DNA from 3 places in the Ectobacillus sp. genome. Region 2 is predicted to be linked to each of the others. Evidence: riboswitches for the same ligand, from Rfam matches in the RefSeq annotation. Region 2 holds a riboswitch; each other region holds the start of a gene.

What was found. Region 2 has a riboswitch for S-adenosylmethionine ahead of AC11ZT_RS01355 (methionine biosynthesis PLP-dependent protein). Riboswitches for the same ligand answer to the same signal wherever they lie in the genome.
Region 1: linked by a shared signal. The riboswitch ahead of AC11ZT_RS13445 (homocysteine synthase) and the one ahead of AC11ZT_RS01355 (methionine biosynthesis PLP-dependent protein) in region 2 are both predicted to bind S-adenosylmethionine.
Region 3: linked by a shared signal. The riboswitch ahead of AC11ZT_RS02525 (methionine ABC transporter ATP-binding protein) and the one ahead of AC11ZT_RS01355 (methionine biosynthesis PLP-dependent protein) in region 2 are both predicted to bind S-adenosylmethionine.

What each region holds. Positions count from the first base shown of each region.
Region 1 is NZ_JBXKMX010000295.1:2,174-9,466, forward strand. Features, by position in the region: gene AC11ZT_RS13440 (AlbA family DNA-binding domain-containing protein) at 35-859, opposite strand; SAM riboswitch class I at 1,054-1,163, shown strand; SAM riboswitch class I at 1,264-1,380, shown strand; gene AC11ZT_RS13445 (homocysteine synthase) at 1,469-2,758, shown strand; gene AC11ZT_RS13450 (alpha-helical endospore appendage domain-containing protein) at 3,121-3,978, shown strand; gene AC11ZT_RS13455 (hypothetical protein) at 4,130-4,633, opposite strand; gene AC11ZT_RS13460 (alpha-helical endospore appendage domain-containing protein) at 4,667-4,990, opposite strand; gene AC11ZT_RS13465 (alpha-helical endospore appendage domain-containing protein) at 5,205-5,528, opposite strand; gene AC11ZT_RS13470 (alpha-helical endospore appendage domain-containing protein) at 5,874-6,200, opposite strand; gene AC11ZT_RS13475 (glycosyltransferase) at 6,284-7,293, opposite strand, start outside.
Region 2 is NZ_JBXKMX010000034.1:162-6,200, reverse strand. Features, by position in the region: gene AC11ZT_RS01370 (class I SAM-dependent methyltransferase) at 1-860, shown strand, start outside; gene AC11ZT_RS01365 (ArsR/SmtB family transcription factor) at 1,049-1,336, opposite strand; gene metC (cystathionine beta-lyase) at 1,746-2,906, opposite strand; gene AC11ZT_RS01355 (methionine biosynthesis PLP-dependent protein) at 2,903-4,015, opposite strand; SAM riboswitch class I at 4,080-4,191, opposite strand; SAM riboswitch class I at 4,401-4,509, shown strand; partial or broken gene AC11ZT_RS01350 (bifunctional homocysteine S-methyltransferase/methylenetetrahydrofolate reductase) at 4,582-6,039, shown strand, end outside.
Region 3 is NZ_JBXKMX010000055.1:392-5,423, reverse strand. Features, by position in the region: gene AC11ZT_RS02530 (MetQ/NlpA family ABC transporter substrate-binding protein) at 86-910, shown strand; SAM riboswitch class I at 998-1,104, shown strand; gene AC11ZT_RS02525 (methionine ABC transporter ATP-binding protein) at 1,172-2,185, shown strand; gene AC11ZT_RS02520 (methionine ABC transporter permease) at 2,175-2,837, shown strand; gene AC11ZT_RS02515 (MetQ/NlpA family ABC transporter substrate-binding protein) at 2,871-3,701, shown strand; gene AC11ZT_RS02510 (iron-containing alcohol dehydrogenase family protein) at 3,781-4,893, shown strand; partial or broken gene AC11ZT_RS02505 (YqhG family protein) at 4,963-5,032, opposite strand, start outside.

The sequences.
Region 1 (7,293 bases), on a different contig from region 2:
GGCTAAAGCATCTGTATGGTTATATAACCAGCAATTAGTGTTTTCTCTTTTTTGTTGAAGGGTGCTCGATTTGAAAGTGATCCAGAAGTGTGTGAACGACTTTGGATACTTCAGCTATATGATTTGATAATGTATCAAGTTTCTCATTCGTATTGTGTGATACAGAAGTAGTATCATCTGAATGGTTACTCACATTTTCAGCAATAGACGAAATATCATTTAACTGACCGTGGACACGATGGCTAATGTCCTCTAAGTCTGCCCAAATCCCTTTCATATCTTGATCTATCTTTTCTTTAATGCTCTCAAGATTTTGGTTTAGGATGTTTACTTGTGCTTTTGTTTGTTGTAAATTATCATTTAACTCTTTCGTAGCGTTCTTAAAACGGTCAATAAACGCACTGCCTTGTAGCTCTAAGTACATATCTAGTAGTTTTTCCGGTGTAATCGGATTGTTTCTTCCGTCACCACGAATTTGATAGATTCCTTTGTTTGTACAATACGGTTTATAGGGGCCGCTCGGAATTTCGATTCGGTAAAATGGTTTATCAGTGTTTTCATTTTCTATAAATACTTCAACGCCCACAGGAGGGCGACATTCCCCTGCTTTTGAGAGGAGCGTTAGCTTTTCTTTATCGCCAATTGGACATCCATAGATTGAACCGTGCTGTTGCCCATTTGCATCTATTCCTTCATCGACGCCAACAAGAATCGTGCCTCCAACGGGAGAGTTTGCAAAGGCTACTAAATCTTCGGGTTTAATTCCCTTCATCTCTCGTTTAAAGTCAACATCGTAACCTTCTTCTTTACTTAATAAATGAATTGCTTTTTTACTTATAGATTGAGAATTGCCGGTCAATATAAATACCTCCTACGCGAGCGTCCTGCATTACCTATATGGTATCATATAGTTTTTTTGATAGGTATTAATGTCTGATTCATCAATAAAAAGCTTTATTTCTATTCTATAATTGAAAATTTAAACGTCAATGTTTCAAAAATATTTTGACATTTCTATTTTTTCAGTTTATAGTATATATCAATAACAGAATAAACTTATCCAGAGTGGCGGAGGGACTGGCCCGATGAAACCCGACAACCAGCATTTTTATAGAGTGTAGTGGTGTCAATTCCAGCGGATTGAAAAATCGGATAGATAAGGAACGATAGCAAATTTTAATGCAATTTCATTGCTTATTAAAGTTAATTATGCTGCTTTCCTTAAGGAAGGCAGCTTTTTATTTTCAAAAAAATTGAATTTATTTCTCATCAAGAGAGGTTGAGGGACTGGCCCAATGAAACCTCGGCAACCTTCAGGGATATTTTTCTGAAAAGGTGCTAATTCCATCGCTTTGTATAGTAAGAAGCGAAAGATGAGAGAGGGTAATCTTGCGTTTTTAGACCTCTTTCATCAGTTTTAATGAAAGAGGTCTTTTTGTATACAAATTAAATTAGAAAAGGGGATATTATGATGAGTGAAAGAAAATTAAGCTTTGAAACATTACAAGTACATGCAGGTCAGGTTGCGGATCCAACTACAGGATCACGTGCTGTTCCTATTTATCAAACGACTTCTTATGTGTTTAATGATGCCGATCATGCAGCGAATTTATTCCAATTAAAAGAACCAGGAAACGTGTATTCAAGAATCATGAACCCAACGCAAGATGTGTTTGAAAAGAGAGTTGCAGAGCTTGAAGGCGGCGTAGCTGGACTTGCCACTGCATCTGGAATGGCAGCTATCTACTATTCCATCCTAAATGTTGCGAGCGCAGGGGATGAAATCGTAGCGGCAAGTACGTTATACGGTGGTACATATGAATTATTTCATTCAACACTTAGAAAAAGCGGAATCAATGTAATCTTTGTTGACCCAGATGATCCAGAAAACTTCAGAAATGCGATCACAGATAAGACAAAAGCACTGTACGCAGAAACGATCGGAAATCCGAAAATCAACGTGTTAGATATCGAAGCAGTAGCAACTATTGCGCATGAAAATAAGATTCCTCTTATCATAGACAATACGTTTGCAACGCCTTACCTTACACGCCCAATTGAATTTGGTGCTGACGTTGTTGTTCATTCTGCAACAAAATTCATTGGTGGTCACGGAACAACAATTGGCGGAATTATCGTTGATGGCGGTACATTTGATTGGAGAGCAAGCGGTAAGTTTCCTGACTTTACAACACCAGATAAAAGCTACAATGGATTAATCTATGCAGATCTAGGTGCTCCGGCATATGCATTAAAGGCTAGAGTTCAATTGCTACGTAACACAGGTGCAGCACTAAGCCCGCAAAGTGCATTTAACTTCCTTCAAGGTTTAGAATCGTTGTCACTACGCGTTGAAAGACATGTTGCCAATGCGAGAAAGGTAGTTGAATTCTTGAGTAATCATCCGAACGTTGCATGGGTGAATTATCCGGAATTAGAAGGAAACCCATACAATGCATTAGCGAAAAAATATTTACCAAAAGGTGCAGGATCTATCTTTACATTTGGTATCAAAGGCGGAGCAGAAGCAGGAAAGAAATTTATTAATAGTGTTGAATTATTCTCACTCCTTGCAAATGTAGCGGATGCAAAATCGCTTGTTATTCACCCAGCAAGTACAACGCATGCAGAGCTTACGGAAGAAGAGCAAAAAGCTGCTGGTGTTACTCCTGATTTAATTCGTCTTTCCATTGGTGTGGAAGGTATCGACGATATTATTTACGATCTACAACAAGCACTTGAAAAAACAGTAGGGTAACAACTTATCTAGAGTGAGCGGCATCGGCCATTCATTACTTTAGAATACACCCTTGTGTAAAGCGTCCTCACGTTTGTGTGGACGTTTTTTTTCGTTTTCTAAAATGACTTGAAAAAAGGCAAATGAAAGGAGGTAAAATAAGAGGTCTAGTAATCTCTACGATAGTACTTAACAACATGTCTACATATTCTGTATATTTCCTACAGATACTGAATTATAGTAACTTGATTCATTTATCCCTTACATATAATTACGCATTGAATATAAATAGAAATGTACAAGTAATAATATACAAATACAAAATGGAAACCTATGTGTAGAATAAGATGACTCAACGGTTTCCTTGAAAGGAGATTAATATTTTGTCTTTTCCAAATATCCCTAGTGTTACGCCGACGATTTCCCTTTCGACTAAACAGACAATTCCGTTGCTTTTGGCTTCCATTGCTTTTGAGGAATTAGCTCTAGCTCACATCATGAATGCGGAAGCAGAGAAGCTTCAATTTGTTCTTGGAACATTAACTCCTCCTAAAACTCCATTTTCTCCAACAACTGTATCCATAGCTGATCTTCTTGATATTGATACAAGTGTTCAAAAAACTCTTCGTGATGTTATCAAGAAGGAAATGCTGCTGGAATTCAAATTTGAAAACGTCCTAGATCTTATCGGAACATTACCAACATGTACGCCGGCAACAGCTTCTTTTAGCAATAACGCATCAATTACAAATATCGACCTTAGCAATACTATCCCATACCCGTCAACGATTGATGTCACAGGGTTACAAGGTTCTATTGCTAAAGTGACAGTTACTATTAATGACTTCTTCGATCCTAATAATACTTCACCATCACAAGGTCATCTTACACTGTTAGTTGTCGCTCCTGACGGAACTGCAGTTCTTATCTTTGCGGAGGCAGGGAATAATAGTGGTAGTGGAGGTACTCCAAGCGCTACCTTTACAATTGACGATGATGCGGCAACTGTAATACCACAAAGTGGTCCAGTTCCTTCTGGTACGTTTAAACCAAGCGTCTATACTAACTTTAATTTAGATTCACCTGCACCACAAACAGCACCATATCCTACAACATTAAGCACATTTGTTGGTAAGGTTCCAAATGGTACATGGAGTCTTTTCGCATTTGATGAATTTGGCGGCCATGGAATGGAAATTCGTGGCGGTTGGGCATTAACGATTACTACTGCTTGTCTTTAGGTATTATCTTTAGAGAAAAAAGTTGCTCTAAAATGAAATAGGATAAAGCTCAGATTTAGTAGATCTGAGCTTATTGAATTCCTTAGGGCCCTGAACGGATAGTAAAAATAAATGGAACTTAAACAGTAACCAACTATTAAATTCTTTATCATTAAGATTTATTTACTAACCACACTTTAGAAGGGTCATTATTTTCCTTCCATTGATTAGGAGTCATAAAAAATTGTTTTCTTCTAGTTTCTAGATATAAAATACTTCCGATTGTTTCATCGATAATTTTGTAGTTCGGATGAACTTGTTTCAGTTTATTATTTATTTCACATAATAAATCCTTTGTCTTTAGGAGTCTCTCATCAAAATCCTCTTTGGAAATACGAGGCATTGCTTCTATTTGGGTATGAGGGCAAGTATGTTCGACAATATACAAAGTCTTTCTGAACAAAATCCCTTCTAAGTCCGCAATACGTTGTAGCATCGGAACAATATGAGCTTTAATGATTAATGCATCATCATTTTTACATGTATTTTTCGTATTATATTTAATGGCAATCAATTCATCATGTACAGAATGCAAATACTTGTAAACAGAACGCTCCATATGGAAGATTGACCTTAAGGAAGATACATAGTTTTTTTCATCAAATAGATAGAACAACACCTTCCCCCCTTTACTCAAAAGAATATTTTTTTATCTTGATGAGTGACATTCACAGCATAAACCATTTGGTATTAAGTCCAATACATTTTCAAACTTTTTTAATAATAGCCACTCTTTCATTAGGACGGTTTCAACAAATCTTGTTGCTTCTCTGTTGAATTGGAATATTTCACAGTTGGTGGGATCTGTTGGAAAATCCTTGCATTTTCCAACGAAAGCTTGCATTTTTTCAGCTTCAGCGTTCAAAAGATGTGATAAAGCAATTTCTTCTAATGCTATTGATTCCAATAAATCTATAACGATTTCGTTATGATCGGGGCGATGGGGCTCTGCGGGTATTGTTGGCATACTCATGGTATAGCACCCTCCTTTTTTCAATTTACTTTTTATTTTATGTTCATCGTTTTTTTTTTGTTACAAATGCCCTGTAAAAATATGAGCTTGTCTCAAATATCGAATATGTCAAAGTTATAATAATCCCAGAAACTTGTGACGATTAACGAGATGAAGTCGAAAGCAGAAATTTAATGATACATAGAGGGATATTCTTATTCTTGTTTAAGTAACTCTATTTACGCTGCTGCTGATCAATAAGCTCTAAAATATTTTCAAACTTGAATTGCAGTAACATTTCCTTTTTGATTACGTCCTGAAGAGTTTTTTGAACACTATTGTCTATTTCGAGCAGATTGGATACAGACACCACTGGAGGAGAAAGTTTGGTCTGCGTGTGTAATGTTCCGAGAACAAATTGAATCTTTTCTGCTTCCGCATTCATGATGTGAGCTAGAGCCAACTCTTCGGTGGCAATGGAAGATAAAAGTAACTGTATAGCTTGTGAAGTCGTAATCGAGATAGTTGGTGTTATATTAGGTATATTTGGAAAAGACATCGTATCACCTCATTTTTTATTTAGTACTGTTTTAGTTTATTTTCTCAGTACTAAAAGTGATACAATTATTTTCCAGTACAAATTTTATGCCCATAAATGTTGCTTAGTTCAACTGATATGAATCAAATAATCAACTTACTGTTTTAAACTATAGTTTATACAGGTATGTACAGAGTTTCCCTTGTTGATATTTCAGTGGGTATTAAAGAAACCCCCTGTTCATCAGTCATAATGTGGTGAACAGAAGGTAGGAAGTTTTTAGATAGTCAAATTTAACATCCAATAGATAGTGGCAAATAATATCTTAATAACAAGAGCTCTTGAAAATGAGATGACAGAAGTGTTTTAAGGTAATGGAGTGATCGATATCAATTCAAGGACATTGTCAAATTTAAACTGAAGTAGCATTTCCTTCTTGATAACATCACGAAGAGTTTTTTGAACACTTGTATCAATATCAAGAAGATCAGCTATGGATACAGTTGTTTGAGAGAATGTAGTTTTAGGAGGAGGTAATGTTCCGAGAACAAATTGAATCTTTTCTGCTTCCGCATTCATGATGTGGGCAAGGGCTAATTCTTCAAATGCAATGGATGCCAAAAGTAATGGAATAGTTTGTTCTGTTTTAAGGGTAATAGTTGGCGTAACACTAGGAATATTTGGGAAAGACATTATATCACCTCACTTTCTTTCAGTTTCAATTACATTATATTGACAATTCTTATAAACGGCACGGCTTGTATGCCTATTTTTTATCACTCATTATTTTTAGATATATTTATAGGTAATATTGTGGTAATTAGGGTTTCATCATCACAGTCATCTGCTAATTGTCCAAAGAGGTCTTGGTTGCGCATCTTCATCTTACGCAAAGCATCTATAGGAGAAACGAATGATCTTGATAGTCTAGCAGCCTGTGCATAGCATTTTGCAGCTGATTCGATCTGTCCCAATTGTTCGAGACAGCATCCTTTATAATACAAAGCTTGAAAGCTACCAACTCCTTTTAAGGTGAGGTATTGTAAATTATCTTCACCCATTTCGAGGCAATGATCAAACACTTCTATTGCTTCTTTGAACCATTCCTTGAAAAATAAGATTAACCCTTTATAAAAATGTAAATCTACATAATCTGGATAGAGCAACGTCACTTTTTCGATACTTGGCCATGCCCCGTCAATGCTCCCCGAACTAATTAATATAGCATACTTTAACCTATATAATAGAGAAGGAGGTGTGTTGAACTGTTTTAGAAAATCTAAAATGGCACGATTGATATAATCAAATGCCTTATCATATTGTTTTACACGGTAATATTCGCTTGCAATATGATAATGAATCCAAGGGTTTTGGTCTTTTTGTTCGAGTGAATCTTCTAGCATACTTAGATTACGTTCAAATTTCCGTTTACTTTTATTCACAGAATCCAAATACCCATAATGATATACTTTAATTGGTACTGTTTTGATTTCATTAACCTCTGACTCGGTAAGAACCTCCTTTACATTGAGCATTTCATGGATAGCGTACATAAATTTAAATCCTTTATGATTTTTGAAAAGTCGGGTGTGAGCCATATCGAACGTATTATTAGGATCTATATGGTCACCATAATAATTAACTAAGTGAATAGACAAAATATGGTCATGAGAATATAAAACATCACGCAGCTTATATACATCAGAAGGATCTATCTCCTCATCTGCATCCAACCACATTATCCAGTCTCCTGTTGCGCGTTCCAATCCATAGTTGCGGGCAGCTG
Region 2 (6,039 bases):
GTTTTGCATTGGATGTGTTAACAGAATGGGAGAAACAATCTCCTACTACGTTTTCGATGTTACGATACAAAATTGTTGAAACGAGCCCGTTTCACCGTAACATGCAGCAACAAAAGCTACATCCATTTTCTAATGTAGAGCAATTTGCTTCAATTGAACAGATTCCACCATTTTCGGGTATTATTTTTTCGAATGAATTATTTGATGCCTTTCCGGTAGAGGTAATTGAAAATACAGCACATGGTTTAATGGAAGTACTTGTAACGTTAAATGAACAGGGTGAACTTGTTGAGAAACAAATCCCCATACAAAATGAAGCTATTTTACACTATTTACACGTTCATGATCTACAATTAAACATTGGACAACGATTTGAAGTGCCGTTACAAATGAGTAGCTTTGTGCAACAAATGGCAAGATGTTTGCAACAAGGAGTGTGTATTACTGTAGATTATGGTTATACGAATGAGGAATGGATGCATCCTGTTCACCGAGATGGCAGCTTGCGTGGCTATTATAAACATCAGCTGATACGCAATCCATTGCTTCATCTGGGTGAGATGGACGTTACCTCTCACATTCATTGGGACGAATTGCAGCGTGCAGGTGAACTTGTTGGGTTAGAGACGGTATTACGTCAAAAACAGACTAGCTTTTTACTTTCAACTGGTATTTTAGAGAAATTAATTGATCATCATGACCGAAATCCATTTTCAGAGAAACAGAAACATAATCGTGCAATCCGTTCCTTAATCTTACAAGGTAGTATGAGTGACTATTTTAATGTAAGTATACAACAAAAAGGATTGTCGAATTTTTCAATAGAAGGATTAGTAGACTCGTCTATGCTTCAGTTATAATCTTCAATTTCGCTCGGCATTATAGAATAAGATGAAAGCAACACGTGTAGATCATTACAAGTTGGAATTAGCGGCGATTTATAGTAAGGGAGAGTAGTGGGAAAGCATTCAGCTTATCAGGGTAAGTACGGGGTAAGTAAAGTGAGAAAGCAACATTGAAAGTGAATGTTGCTTACCTTTTCCCCTAGTTAAAATAATACGTTTACGAGTTGGATTACTTTTTTATTTTCTACATTATAATATATTTCCAACCCTTTTCTTTCACTCGTTACGATTTTTGCACTTTTTAGCTTTGCAAGATGCTGTGAAATGGTTGATTGAGGCATATTAAGACGTGTATACATTGTAGATACGTTGCATGCACCACGGTCAATCAATCCTTTCACAATACAAAGGCGAACAGGGTGAGCAAGGACTTTTAACATCTCTGCATTTCCCTCAAATTTCTCTGTTTCTTCTTGGAATGAATCGATCATGTAAGGTAACACCTCCATATATACTAATAGCACCATACATATACATAACAAAATTTTATGATAAATAGTATACATGTTGCAAATATTTAGTCAAAAAGTAAAGAAATCGTAAGAAAAGTGTAGCTGTGTAAATTTCCTCATAGAAATAAGTCATTACAATGAAATATCAACTTAAGTGATTGTTATATATTTGTGTAGGCTACTACTTAGCATAAATTTAAAGTTAATGTAAAGATATGGAGTTATTCGCATGATTTTTGTAACAATTTTGTAATAATCAACTCCCTAATTGTATCATATTTATGTCTCTTTATGTAGTGAATAGGATGAAGAACAGAAATGTAGTTTAAGGCGAGGATATTATATAAAGAGAGGAGAGAAGAACAGCGTGTCTTCCCTCCTTTTTTGTTTATAATTTGTCAATATGGGCTAAAGCATTTGTGAAATCTTGTTGTAGATCTTCGTAGTTTTCTAATCCTACAGAGAGTCGTAACAGGCAGCGAGTTATACCACGTTTTTGACGTTCCTCTTCCTTCATCGCGGCGTGTGACATAGTGGCCGGATAGGAGAGAATGGATTCCACAGCTCCTAGACTAACTGCAAATACAGGCAATGTTATGTGTTCTAGAAAGGTTTGTAGCGCAGACTCATTTTTTAATTCAAATGAAAACACAGCACCAGGATGTTTTGCTTGTTTTTGCTGAATCTCATAACCGGTATGTTCTTTAAGACCAGGATAATACACACATTTTATTTTTTCATGATGCTGTAAATAGGAAGCGAGTTTTTGGGCAGAATAGGCAGACTGTTCAAGTCGGACATGTAAGGTTTTTATGCCGCGTAGTACCAGCCAGCTATCATGGGGTCCAAGTATAGCACCAAAAGCATTTTGTAAGAAAGCAAGGCGTTCTCCTAGCTGTTCATCCTTTACAACAGCTAAACCCGCTGTAACATCGCTATGACCCGACAGGAACTTTGTAGCACTGTGCAGAACAACGTCTGCACCAAGAGTAAGAGGTTGCTGATATAGCGGAGTTAAGAATGTATTATCAACGAATGTAAGAGCACCAATCCTTTTTGCTAAACAGGAGATTGCTTGAATATCTGTAACCTTTAACAGCGGATTAGAAGGCGTTTCAACATAGAATAATTTTGTATTTGGTAAGATGGCATCGGTAACAGCTTCTATATCTGTCATATCTACGAATGTATGTAAAATGCCATAGCGAGATAAAACTTCTGTAATCATGCGATACGTGCCACCGTATACATCTTCTGAAATAACTACATGATCTCCTTGTGATAGTAATAAAAAGCTTGTCGAGATGGCTGCCATTCCTGATGAAAATGCAAAGCCTCTTGTCCCTCCTTCTAACTCAGCGATGGTTTCTTCTAACGCTTCTCTAGTAGGGTTGCCAGAACGACTATAATCGTATTTCCCAAACTCATTGACACTAGTTTGGTGAAATGTGCTTGTATTGTATATCGGTACACTCACTGCCCCTGTATGGGGGTCTACTTTGTGACTATTGTGAAGTAATAATGTTTGTACGGAATAGGATTCAGTCATGCTTCTACCTCCTTGTGAAGAGCAGCGAATGCTCTTTCTAGATCTGTCATTAAATCGGTGATATGTTCAATTCCTACTGAAAAACGTAATAGACGGTTACAAATTCCCCGTTGTGTTCGAATTTCAACAGGAATATCAGCATGCGTTTGTGTAGCAGGATAAGTGATTAAGCTTTCCACTCCACCAAGACTTTCAGCAAATGTAATAAGGGAGAGTGCTTGCAAGAATGGATTTATCCATTCTTCCCGTGCTAAACGGAATGAAAGCATACCTCCGCGTCCTGGATACAATACATCGGTTACTTCATCTATTTTTTGTAGGTAGGATACTAATTGCTTCGCATTTTCTTCGTGTTTGTTCATTCGAAGAGATAATGTTTTCATACCGCGCATAAGAAGCCATGAGTCGAAGGGACTTAACACTGCCCCTGAGGAATTATGATAATAGGCCAGAGATTCGCATAATGTTTTTCCTTTTGCGACGATAAGGCCGCTGAGTACGTCATTATGGCCACCTAAATATTTGGTAGCGCTGTGAATAACAATATCAGCACCAAGGCGAAGAGGCTGCTGTAAAATAGGTGTGTAAAACGTATTATCAACGATAAGCAGCACATTATGCTCGTGGGCGATCGTAGCAATTGCTTCAATATCAGCAGTATGCATAAGTGGATTTGTTGGAGTTTCTAGAAAAATTGCTTTCGTTTGTGGAGTAATAGCTGCTTGCACTTCAGCAGGATACAATGTGTTTACGTATCTACATCGAATATTCCACTTTGCCTCATAATCACGTAGTAAGCGAAAAGTTCCTCCGTATAAGTCTTCTGAAACAATTATTTCATCTCCTGATTGAAATAGGGAAAGAAGCAATGTAATGGCAGCCATGCCTGAGCTACAGGCAAAGCCCTGATCCCCTTCCTCTAATTCTGCAATTGCATCTTCCACTATTTTGCGAGTAGGATTACCTGTACGAATATAATCATAGCCACTTGATTGTCCAATGCCTTCGTGACGATAGGCGGTTGAAAAGTATACGGGAGGATTGACGGTTCCGGTTACGTCCTCACTTCTATTTCCAATTTGAGCGAGCTTTGTCTCTATAAATTTCATAGTAATCCCTCCTAATTAAAATAAAAAACCTTCTATAAGAAGAAGGTTTTAGTAACAGCACTTCTTCTTATCTGTCAAATTCAAATGAATCTGCTGGAATTAGCACCTTGTTAACATCAAAGTTAATGGTTGCTGAGGTGTCAATGGGCCAGTCCCTCTACCTCTCTCGATAAGAATATATGGAATTGTATGAAGTCTTTCTAATAAAGTATATCAATATCAAGAGAAAAGCAAACATTTTTTGATTATTCGAAAGAATTAGTAAGGATTATTACGTGCGAAAATAATAAATTATTCATTTTTTTCTGAAAATATATTGACGTTTTGGAGTAACCCATGCTAAATTAGTGGAAAATTGTATATTTACGATCTGGTAATGGTGAAACTCTTATCGAGAGTGGTGGAGGGATAGGCCCTATGAAGCCCGGCAACCTTCAAACAGGTGTTTGAAACGGTGCTACAACCTGCAAAACGATGGTTTTGCGTGATAAGAGGAGGAAAAAATGTCCCCCTCTTCTTTTATTGGAAGTGGGGGTTGTTTGGTTTGACTATAAGGAGCGTGGCAAATGGGCAACTTAAAAGAGAGACTAGGGCAAGGAATATTAATAGGGGACGGGGCAATGGGGACGATGCTCCATTCATACGGTTTACAAAGCTGCTTTGAAGAGTTAAATATAACTGAGCCTGATCGAATTAGTGGAATTCATAGGCTTTATGTAGAAGCGGGAGCAGATGTAATTCAAACTCATACGTATGGGGCAAATGAAGGAAAACTTCGGATGTATGGCTTAGAAAATAATGTGAAGCAAATTAATCGTGCAGCGGTTCGAAATGCTCGAACAGCAGCTGATTCGAATACAGTTGTACTCGGCACAATCGGTGGTATGAAACATATTGGATCAGTTATGACGACTGAGGTTGAACGAGAATTTATGCTTATGGAGCAAGCTAATACATTACTTGAAGAAGGGGTAGATGGACTTCTTCTGGAGACATTTTATGATGAAATAGAGCTCTACCATGCACTTGGAGTATTACGTAAGGCTACAGATCTTCCTATTGTGGCGCAAGTTGCGTTACATGAAGCAGGCCTTACGCAAAGCGGTCGATATATTGAACAAGTACTGCTTGAATTGCAACAAAGGGGCGCTGATGTTGTAGGATTAAATTGTCATCTGGGACCGCTTCGCATGATTGAATCATTAGAAACCGTGTCATTGCCAAAGGAAGGATTTTTATCCGCATATCCGAATGCTGGGTTACCAAAGTATGATGACGGAAAGTATGTGTACGAAGGAACGGCAGATTATTTTGAACATATGGCAAAAGGGTTTATTGAGCAAGGAGTTCGTCTTCTTGGTGGTTGCTGTGGTACGACTCCAGAGCATATTCGTGCAATGAGACATGCATTGGATGGGCAATCGCCAATATATGAGAAACAGATTAAAGTTCGGCCCACACCTATTGTTGTTACGCAGCCAGTTCTAGCAACCAATTCTAGTTTGTCAGAAAAGGCGAAACTTGAAACTACCGTTATTGTAGAGTTAGATCCGCCGAAGCAATTGGTAACGCAACGCTTTTTTGAAGGTGCAAAGGCGCTAAAGCATGCGGGAGCAGATGCAATTACGCTTGCTGATAATTCCCTAGCAAGTCCGCGTATTTCAAATATGGCAATGGGAGCGCTTTTGCGGCGATATGATATTCCTGTTCTGGCCCATTTAACATGCCGTGATCATAATTTAATTGGATTGCATTCGCATTTGCTAGGGTTGTCTTCTTTAGGAATCCACGAAGTATTAGCTTTAACAGGGGATCCAGCTAGAGTAGGCGATTTTCCGGGTGCTACATCTGTATTTGACGTATCCTCATTCGAGTTAATTCGAATGATAAAGGAATTAAATGCTGGTCGATCTCCACTAGGAAAATCTATTGGTGTGCCAACATCATTTTCTATAGGTGCGGCTTTTAATCCAAATGTTCGTCACTTCGATGCAGCAGTTCGAAGAATGGAGAAGAAAATCGAG
Region 3 (5,032 bases), on a different contig from region 2:
TGTCTCTTTCAGATGAAAGAGGCTTTTTGTGTTGTTTGGAAAACTATGTAGGAAAATAAGTCAGGAATTGAAGGGGGATTATGTTATGAAGAAATTAGCAGTATTGGTCGTGTTATTGATTTCAATTGGTGTTTTAGCAGCGTGCGGGGGACAAGCTCAAACGTCATCCACAAAGAAAGAACTTAAAATAGGTGCAACAGCAGGACCATATTCAGATATGATAACGAAAGCAATTAAACCGCAGTTAGAGAAACAGGGCTATAAGGTGACGGTGGTAGAATTTAATGATTATATTCAACCAAACAAGTCGCTAGCAGAGGGAAGCATTGATGCGAATTTGTTTCAAAATAAGTTGTATATGGAAACATTCGCTAAGCAAAATAATATGCAGCTTTCTGAAGTTATAGCAGTACCAACAGCTCCAATGGGGATCTACTCCAAAAAATATAAATCATTGAATGATATAAAGGAAGGCAGTGCCATTGCCATTCCGAATGATCCAGTAAACGCAGCTCGTGCACTATTAATCTTACAGGATGCAGGTCTTATAAAAATTGATGCAAATGTAAACCCATTAACTGTATCTGAAAAAGATGTGAAAGAGAATACGAAAAAACTTGTATTTAAGCCGATTGAAGCAGCGCAACTGCCTCGTGCCATTGATAGTATCGATCTATCTGCCGTACCAGGTAACTTTGCACTTGCTGCAAAGCTTAATTTATTGGATGCTATACAGATAGAAAAATTGCGACCAGAGCATATCAACCGAGTTGTTGTTAATACGAAGGATGTAGACAGTCAATTTTCTAAGGATATAAAAGCTGCCGTGGAATCGAAAGAGTTTGAAACGATTATTGATAGCGACTTTAAAGGGTTTGGTAAACCAGCATGGATGTTGAATCGAAAGTAACAATCCGACACGAATCTACAAAAAATGATTGACAATTTTTAAGATTCATACTATTATTCAAGTTAGTTGAAAAATCGAATAATTTTTTACTTATCAAGAGTGACTGAGGGATCAGGCCCTATGACGTCCAGCAACCACCGAATTCGGGAAAGGTGCTACTTCCTGCAGAATACTTTTATTCTGAGAGATAAGTCGTAACAGTAGTCACGGTGCCTCTTTCAAATGAAAGAGGCTTTTTATGTTGCAAAGGAGAGAGAGCGTATGATTGAAATTCAACATGTCACGAAAGAATATGGTACAAAACATGGAAAGGTAAAAGCTGTCGACGATGTATCATTAACCATTCAAAAGGGAGAAATTTTTGGGATTGTTGGATACAGCGGTGCGGGAAAGAGCTCTTTACTTCGGTGTATGAATCTGCTTGAATCTCCTACCTCGGGCATTGTAAAAATAGAAGGAATAGAGCTGACAAAGCTTACAGGCAAGGAATTACGGAAGGCTAGACTAAAGATTGGTATGATTTTTCAGCATTTCTATTTAATTAGCTCGAAAACCGTACATGAAAATATTGCTTTTGCACTGAAAGCAGCTGGTAAAACTAAAACCGAAATTGATAAGAGAACAGATGAACTGTTAGAAATGGTAGGATTACATGATAAACGTGATGTATATCCTGCACAGCTCAGTGGCGGTCAAAAACAACGTGTTGGTATTGCTCGTGCGTTAGCGAATGATCCATCTGTGCTACTTTGTGATGAGGCTACTTCCGCACTTGATCCAAAAACTACGAAATCAATCTTAAAACTATTGCAATCTATTAATAAAAAGCTTGGTCTTACTATTGTATTAATTACGCATGAAATGGAAGTTGTAAAGGAAATATGTCATCGGATAGCCGTGATGCAAGAGGGTCATATTGTGGAGGAAGGAAACGTATATGACGTATTTGCTGATCCGAAAGAACCTATAACGGTGCAATTTATTGAGAGTGTTTTGCAATTTGAAATTCCAGAACGTATTATCGAAAAACGGACCGGAACGATTATTAAAATTCAGTTTAAAGGAAGCATTGCAGAAGAAGCTATTGTCTCTGATGTATTACAGACTTTTCGCGTTAAAGGAAATCTTCTACATGGAAAAATTGAATACATACAGGAAACACCGCTGGGGATTTTTGTAATGGAATTGATTGGTGAGAAGGATGAAGTACAGCGGGCGATTGACTATATAACATTGAAAACTCAACATGTCGAGGTGATCCATCATGGTATCTAACATTATTCAAATTCTACCTGACTTAAATAAAGCATTTTTTGAAACGCTCTACATGGTAGCACTTTCTCTTGTTGTTTCTATTTTAGTTGGCTTACCACTCGGTATTCTATTATTCGTTACGGATAAAGGGCTTTTTTTGGAAAATAAAGCACTAAAAACAATAGTAGGATTTTTTGTAAATATTATACGCTCCGTTCCGTTTATTATTTTACTTGTAGCACTTTTGCCGTTAACGAAGTTGCTTACGGGTACAACAATAGGTCCGACTGCTGCAACGGTATCATTATCGGTTGCTGCAATACCCTTCTTTGCACGTATTGTTGAAACGTCTTTTCGAGAAATCGATAAAGGAGTCATTGAAGCAGGTATAGCAATTGGAGCTACACCTTGGATGATTATTAAAGATGTACTCTTATCTGAAGCACGTTCTGGCATTGTACAGGGCATTACAATAACAACTATTAGTCTTGTTGCGTATTCAGCAATGGCTGGTATTGTTGGTGGCGGAGGAGTTGGGGATTTAGCTATCCGCTTTGGGTATTATCGATATGATAATACGGTTATGTTTACTACGGTTATTGTGTTAATTTGTCTTGTGCAAATCCTTCAATTTTTAGGAGATCGCATTGCAAGACAATTAAATAAAAAATAAATGAATTGTTCATCAATGAGGAGGACTTCAAGCATGAAGAAAGTAGCATTACTAATTGTTTTTGTATTATCACTCGGTCTGTTAGCAGCTTGTGCAGGACAAAATCAATCTCAAACAACAACGCAAAAAAAGGAAATTAAAATTGGTGCCACAACAGGTCCATACAGTGATATGGTTACGAAAGCAATCAAACCACAGTTAGAGAAGTTAGGTTATAAGGTAACTGTCGTAGAATTTAGTGATTATATTCAACCAAACAAAGCGTTAGCGGAAGGAAGCATTGATGCGAACCTATTCCAGCATAAAGTGTATATGGAGAATTTTGCAAAGCAAAATAATATGCAACTTTCTGAGTTAGTTGTTGTTCCAACAGCTCCAATGGGGATTTACTCAAATAAATACAAATCATTAAACGATGTTAAAGAAGGAAGCTCCATTGCAATTCCAAATGATCCTACGAACGCAGCACGTGCATTTGTTATTTTACAAGATGCAGGTCTTATTAAACTTGATACGAATGCAAATCCGTTAACTGTATCTGAAAAAGACGTGAAAGAGAATACAAAGAAACTTGTCTTTAAGCCAATTGAAGCAGCACAATTGCCACGAGCAGTGGAAAGTGTAGATTTATCTGCAGTTCCTGGTAACTTTGCATTAGCTGCAAAAATGAATTTATTGGATGCCCTTCAACTTGAAAAAATGCCGGATCAATACCGGAACCGCGTAGTTGTAAATACAAAAGATTTAGATAAGCAATTTGCGAAAGATTTGAAAACAGCTGTAGAATCAAAGGAATTTGAAGCAGAAATTGATAAAGATTTTAAAGGATTTGGAAAACCAGAATGGATGCTAAATAGAAAATAATAGGTTGGTAAGGTGACGTAATAGGCAGATTAAATCTCTTATTACGTCACTTCTTTTTACCTTAAAGGAGGAGAAAAAATTGAAAGAACAATTGGAAGTACGAGGAGCACCTCAACTGTACGTGTGTGATGTAAATGTTTTGGATTCTTTGGAAGGAAGATTGTTAAATAGTGGAATTACAAGTTGCTTAATTGTTCGCGGGGATGCCTCCTGGAAGGCGATTAGCCCTTATTTTCCATCTTTTTCACATGTACTTTGTCAATTTGAGGTGTATAGGGGAGAATGTACACTAGAGGAAGTGAATCGACTTTCTCGTAAGGTTCGAAAGGGTGCGTTTCAAGCAGTAATAGGAGTTGGCGGCGGAAAAATTCTAGATTTGGTAAAAGCAATTGGCAATGAGACACATACGTCAACCGTTCTTATTCCAACACTTGCTTCGACATGTGCTGCATGGACGCCATTAAGTGTATTTTACGATGAAACAGGAGTGTTTACTCACTATACCGTTTTTCCCTCAAGTACAAACATTGTTTTATTAGAGCCGCGTGTCATCTTGGCATCACCAATTCGTCTATTGAAGGCGGGCATTGCAGATACATTAGCGAAATGGTACGAAGCCAATGCATTAATCGAAAAGCTTTCTGATCCATCTATTTCGGTATTACTAGCCCACCATGCCGCGAAGTTATGCCGCGATGTTTTGTTAACGCTTGGTCAAGAGGCAATTACAAGTATGGAAGCTAAAACGGTAACACCTGCTTTTATTAAAGTCATTGAAACGATTATTGCTGTTGGTGGAATGGTTGGCGGCTATGGTGATCGTTTTGGAAGAGTAGCTGGGGCACATGCGATTCATAATGGATTGACAAAGGTGAATGAAACCCACTCCTTTTTACACGGGGAAAAAGTAGCTTACGGTATTTTTGCACAACTAGCAATTGAGAAAAAGTGGGACGAGATTGTGTTTTTACTGCCTTACTACAAACAATTTGGTTTTCCTTCCTCTCTTGCGGATTTTGGAATATCAATTGAAGATAAGAATGCCATTGAAACGATTGCGAAAACTGCGGTGCTTCCTCACGAGTCCATTCATCTTATGGGTACGATTACGAGTGAAACAGTTATTGCCGCCATACAGGAGCTAGAAAAGCTCGTTATGCAGCAAACAAAAGAAGGCATTCATGCAAAATAAGGTATATAAGAATGTGCATAGGTGATCGTGATACAATGGTATCACGTTTACCCATGCACATTTTTTATGTTAGGTGATTCGCTCTTTTGTAATATAGAACATGCCTCCGTTAATAATGGTAACTTGAATTTTCGGCTCA